One region of the Enterobacter sp. Taxon_2 genome, then DNA from elsewhere that is predicted to be linked to it. Evidence: predicted binding sites of a transcription regulator. Region 1 holds the regulator's gene; the other holds the start of a gene.
The links. Region 1 encodes PhoB, which activates phosphate uptake and scavenging genes when phosphate is short. Its sites were predicted from a motif close to CTGTCATAAAACTGNCNNAT; they were not measured.

Region 2: kdgR (DNA-binding transcriptional regulator KdgR) is a predicted target of PhoB. The motif match lies at 1,819-1,838, and genes of this name have one in related genera.

Annotation. Positions count from the first base shown of each region.
Region 1 covers NZ_CM178024.1:978,359-981,484, reverse strand. The annotation lists gene phoR (phosphate regulon sensor histidine kinase PhoR) at 204-1,499, opposite strand; gene phoB (phosphate response regulator transcription factor PhoB) at 1,521-2,210, opposite strand; gene sbcD (exonuclease subunit SbcD) at 2,398-3,126, shown strand, end outside.
Region 2 covers NZ_CM178024.1:2,922,026-2,925,151, reverse strand. The annotation lists gene htpX (protease HtpX) at 1-326, shown strand, start outside; gene AC4IC4_RS13890 (MFS transporter) at 377-1,750, opposite strand; gene kdgR (DNA-binding transcriptional regulator KdgR) at 1,930-2,721, shown strand; gene AC4IC4_RS13880 (YobH family protein) at 2,788-3,027, opposite strand.

The DNA of each region.
Region 1 (3,126 bases):
CAAGGTGGGATCGCAAAACCAGAACAATATGCCAGCATGAAAATACACATTAGAATAATACGCTGTTTATAAGAAAAACCCATGGCTAATCATGCGAACAAAAAACAGACAGCCGTATAAAATTCATCCGCGTTTCGCTTGACTGCAAAGCAAACGGGCCAGCGATGGCTGACCCGTGGAAAGGTAAAATGACACGCCTGCCGTCAGGCGATCTTTTTGGCAATTAATCGTTCCGGAATAACGAAACTGAAACGGGTTCCTTTACCCAGCGTACTCTGAATATCGAGACGGCTTTCGTGGTGATTCACCGCGTGTTTCACAATTGCCAGCCCCAGGCCGCTTCCGCCCGTCTGCCGGGATCGCGCTTTATCCACACGGTAAAAGCGCTCGGTCAGACGCGGAATATGCTCCGGCGCGATCCCCGGCCCATTGTCTTCCACGCTAAACTCCGCCCCCGTTGGGGCATGGTGCCAGCGCACCACTATATTTGTCCCCTCAGGCGTATGATTCACCGCGTTATACACCAGGTTGGAAATGGCGCTGCGCAGCTCATCTTCGCTGCCCAGCACCTTCAGCGTGTTGTCGACGTCAAAGGTCAGGTGGTGCTTTTTGTGGCTTAACGTCTGCGCTTCACGCTCCACGACCCGCAGCATCATCGGGACATCAATGGTGTCATTCAGCGCCAGCGTTGGCGCCGCTTCAATCTTCGAGAGCGTCAGCAGCTGCTTCACCAGCCCTTCCATCCGGTGCGTTTGCTCGCGCATGGTGTGCAGCGCTTTTTCACGCGGCGCGCCTTCCAGCGTTTGCTCCTGCATCATCTCCAGGTAGCCCTGCAGCACGGTCAACGGGGTTCGCAGTTCGTGACTGACGTTGGCGAAGAAGTTGCGACGCGCCCCTTCCAGCTGGTGCATCTGGGTGACATCGCGCGCCACCATCAGCCACTGCTTATCGCTGTAGGGCATCACGCGGATCTCCAGATGGCGACCATTATTGAGCTTCAGATTGTGCGGACGGGTAAAATCACGCTTTTTCAGGTACAGCGTAAACTCGGGATAGCGCAGAAGGTTGAGGATATTTTGACCGTTGTCATCCGGCCAGCGCAGGCCCAGCAGCTGTTGCGCCAGGCCGTTACACCAGAAGATCGTCCCTTCTTCGGTTGTCAGAATCACGGCATCCGGCAGCGACTCTGCACCGCTGCGGAAACGCTTAATCAGGCTTCCCAGCTCGCGGCGACGCTTTTTATTACGCATCTGCATCTGATGCAGACCGTACAGCAGCGGCTCCCAGCTGCCGCTTCCCGGCGGCGGCGTCATACTTCGGTCAACCCACAGCCACCAGGAGAGGCGCAGCAGGTTCCAGAAATGCCAGATCAGCAGCCCGGTGACCGACGCCAGCAGAAACCACGGCAGGTGTCCAAGAAAGGCCCCCAGAAGGAAGGCCGGAATACAGCATAAGATCAGTTCAAAGACGAGCCTTTTCCATGACAGACGTTCCAGCACGCGTCACACTCCTGTCATTGTTCAGAAACGGGTAGAAAAACGATAACCCGTGCCGCGGACCGTCTGCACCATGCGATCGTGGCCGCTCAGTTCCAGTGCTTTTCGCAGGCGGCGAATATGTACGTCAACCGTCCGGTCTTCGACATACACGTTAGTTCCCCAGACGTTATTCAGCAACTGCTCGCGGCTGTATACGCGTTCCGGGTGGGTCATAAAGAAGTGCAGGAGTTTAAATTCGGTAGGCCCCATGTCGAGGGGATTTTCACCGGTCATCACGCGGTGTGAGGTGGGATCAAGGCTCAGCCCCTGCATCTCAATCACCTCTTCCACCGCCATCGGCGAAATACGGCGCATCACGGCTTTAATGCGGGCGACCAGCTCTTTTGGGGAGAACGGTTTGGTAATGTAATCGTCCGCACCGGTCTCAAGACCGCGCACGCGATCCTCTTCTTCTCCGCGCGCCGTGAGCATCACAACCGGGATGTCGCGGGTCAGCGCTTCACGCTTCAGGTGTTTGATAAACTGCAGTCCGGAGCCGCCAGGCAACATCCAGTCCAGCAGAATCAGATCGGGCCAGGGTTCATTCAGCTGGTTCACTGCGCTGTCATAATCTTCCGCTTCAACCGGCTGGAAACCGTTTTGCTCGAGCACGAAGCACACCATTTCACGAATTGGAGCTTCATCTTCTACGACCAGAATACGTCTCGCCATACTTTGCCCTGTCTTATCTTATTTAAGTTACAAGTTTGTAATTCGGCGCCATTATGCGTCAGATTTATGACAGATTTATGAAAAACAGTACCACGATAACGGGCAAACCGTTGTTTTATTACAGCGGTTATTTTCCCTTCTCTGAACGTTTATAATCCTGCTTTCTCTTTTTTGCCACGGATCAGCTATGCGCATACTTCACACCTCGGACTGGCATCTGGGTCAAAATTTTTACAGCAAAAGCCGTGCGGCTGAACATGAAGCGTTCCTGAACTGGCTGCTGGAAACGGCCCGGACGCACGAGGTGGACGCGATTATTGTGGCGGGTGACATCTTTGATACCGGCTCGCCCCCCAGCTATGCGCGTGAGCTGTATAACCGCTTCGTGGTGAATCTGCAGCAAACCGGCTGTCACCTGGTGATTGTCGCCGGCAACCATGATTCCGTCGCCACGCTCAATGAATCCCGCGATATCCTGGCATTTCTCAATACCACCGTGGTCGCCAGCGCCGGGCACGCCCCACAGATCCTGAATAAACGCGACGGGTCGCCGGGGGCTGTGCTGTGTCCGATACCGTTTTTACGTCCGCGGGACATCGTGCAAAGCCAGGCGGGGCTGTCGGGTGCAGAAAAGCAGCAGCATCTCTTACAGGCCATCACAGACTATTACCACCAGCAGCACACCGAAGCCTGTGCCCTGCGGGGTGACCAGCCTATTCCGGTGATTGCGACCGGGCATCTCACCACCGTCGGGGCCAGTAAAAGTGACGCCGTGCGTGACATCTATATCGGCACGCTGGATGCCTTTCCGGCGCAGAACTTCCCGCCAGCCGACTACATTGCGCTCGGGCATATCCACCGCGCGCAGGTTATTGGCGGCAGCGAGCACATCCGCTACTGCGGCTCCCCCATTTCG
Region 2 (3,126 bases), 1.9 Mb from region 1:
AAGAGAGCAACGGCAACCCGCTGATCTACTTCGCCGTGTCGATGGTTCTGGAACTGGTATTCGGTATTCTGGCCAGCATCATCACCATGTGGTTCTCTCGTCACCGTGAATTCCACGCGGATGCCGGCTCTGCGAAACTGGTTGGTCGTGAGAAGATGATTGCCGCGCTGCAGCGTCTGAAAACCAGCTACGAGCCGCAGGAAGCGAACAGCATGATGGCCTTCTGCATTAACGGTAAATCCAAATCGCTGAGCGAGCTGTTTATGTCTCACCCGCCACTGGATAAACGTATTGAAGCGCTGCGCAGTGGGGAATACCTGAAGTAACGCCAGGAACCCTAATAAGCCGGGCAGGAGTACACTCTGCCCGGCTTTTTTTATGCCTGAATCCTGGGCTGTGTCACCCGCAGGCCGCTGACGACCGCCGCAAGGGAGGCAAGGGCACCTGCGGTGAGAAGCGCAATGTGGTTACCGTTTTGCCCGGCAAGGTTAAACATCAGGGCGACCAGTGCCGCACCGCTGCTTTGGCCCAGAAGGCGCGCGGTCCCCAGCATACCGCTGGCTCCTCCGCTGCGATGACGCGGTGCGGAGGTGATAATGGTGTGGTTGTTAGGGGACTGGAACAGGCCGAACCCCGCGCCGCACAGGATCATGCGCCAGATGATGTCCAGATCGGTTGGCGATGACGGTAGTAATGCCAGCGCGAAAAGGCCTGTCGCCATCACCGCCAGCCCCAAAGCGCCCAATAAACCGGCATGGACGCGTTCAATTAAATAACCTGCCAGCGGTGCCATCACCATGGTCGCCAGCGGCCAGGGGGTGAGCAGCAGACCGGTCTCCACCTCTGAACGTCCGACCACGCTTTGCAGAAAGAAGGGTAGGGAGACCAGAGCCAGCATCTGGGCGCAGAACGAGCAGACAGACGTGCAAATGGAGAGGGAAAAGAGGGGAATACGCAGCAGATCAACAGGCAGTAGAGGCACAGGGAGAGTGAGCTGGCGGCGAACAAAGAAGAAGCCGATCGCCAGCAGGGCGATAAGCTCCGCGCCGGTAAGCATCAGAGACTGTCCCTGCGCAAAGCCGCTCAGCGCCGTAATCAACAGGCCAAAGGTCAGGGCATTCATCACCGCACTCGCCACGTCGAAGCGCGGCATGGTGCTTTTGGGACCGTTAGCGGGAAGAAAGCGCAGGGCAAAGAAGATGGCGACGATACCCAGCGGCACGTTGATGGCGAACAGCCACTGCCATGACGCAACGGAAAGGATCGCCGCCGCAATAGTTGGCCCGGCGGCAGAAGAGACGGCGACAATAAACGAGTTTATCCCCATTCCTCGCCCCAGATGACGCTGCGGATAAATTAAGCGGATCAGCGCCGTGTTTACGCTCATGAGCGCCGCGCCGCCAAAACCCTGCGCAATGCGGGCAAGCGTCAGGGTATGCAGTGAATCTGAAAGAGCACAGAACAAAGACGTAAAGGTGAAAACCACCAGACCGCACTGATACACCCGACGGTAACCGAACATATCGCCCAGGAAAGAGAACGAGAGCAGGGAAACCACAATCGCAATCTGATAGGCGTTAACAATCCATATCGAACTGGCGGGAGAGGCGTGCAGGTCGCTGGCGATGGTTGGCAGGGCAACGTTTGCGATTGCGCCGTCAAGGACCGCCATTGATATACCGATAATGATGGTCGCTATCGCGCCATACCGCTGGGGTAAAGGCAGGCCATCGGAAAGGGTCTTTTCCATTAGGGTTAAAAAAGCTCAGCGTGAAATTATTCTCAGGGTAAGTATTTTAGCATTGTTACAGCCGCGATATGTCGCAGATTTGTAACGAAGTAAACGGGGATTGATTGCAGGTGACATGACGGGAACTTATAATAAAAACCGGTTCTGATTTTTATAAAACACTCGCTATGAGGTGGTAAATGGCTATTGCGGATTTGGATAAACAGCCAGATTCTGTTTCTTCCGTGCTGAAGGTGTTTGGCATCTTACAGGCGCTGGGAGAGGAGCGTGAAATAGGTATTACAGAGTTGTCGCAGCGCGTGATGATGTCAAAAAGCACCGTATATCGCTTTTTGCAGACCATGAAATCGCTGGGTTACGTTGCCCAGGAAGGCGAATCTGAAAAATACTCCCTGACGCTGAAGCTGTTTGAGCTGGGTGCCCGCGCGCTACAAAATGTTGACCTGATCCGCAGCGCCGATATTCAGATGCGTGAAATCTCTCGCCTCACTAAAGAGACCATCCATCTCGGCGCGCTGGATGAAGACAGCATAGTTTACATCCATAAAATCGACTCCATGTACAATCTGCGCATGTATTCGCGCATTGGTCGTCGCAACCCGCTCTACAGTACCGCCATTGGTAAAGTTCTGCTGGCGTGGCGCGATCGTGAGGAAGTGAAGCAGATCCTCGAAGGCGTGGAATACAAGCAAAGTACCTCACGAACCATTACCAGCACGGACGCGCTGCTAACGGTGCTCGATCGCGTACGCGAACAGGGATATGGCGAAGATAACGAGGAGCAGGAAGAGGGACTGCGCTGCATCGGCGTTCCGGTATTTGACCGTTTTGGCGTGGTGATCGCGGGCTTAAGTATCTCCTTCCCAACCTTACGTTTTTCCGAAGAGCGTCTGCATGAGTATGTGGCTATTCTCCACACTGCCGCACGTAAGATTTCTGAACAGATGGGGTATCACGACTACCCGTTCTAATCTCTGTTCACATAAAAAAACGCCGCATCTGTTGCGGCGTTTTTTGTCGGTCATTTACCCGGCTGACTAGCCATTATCAATCACGACGGAAGTCTTACGCAGGACCGGACAGTGGGTTAAGCCAACAATCCCGCTGTCAGTATGCAGATACTGCGCAGTGCTCATTCCTTGTGCTGTTAAGTATTTACACTGAATGCCTAACCCGGCAGCGTTTTCGGTGCTTCCTACAAGTACGCCATAACCCGTTAGCAAAAGGCCAATCCAGACAATGGCCAGTGCAATAATTGTTCGAATGATTAAGCGCATCATTACCTCTTTTATCGTTGTTATCATAATGCTAGCGTAAACGGTTTACGAAACGAAACAAGTGCAGGATTCTGAAAAAAGCGCGATGGCGGCACAGTT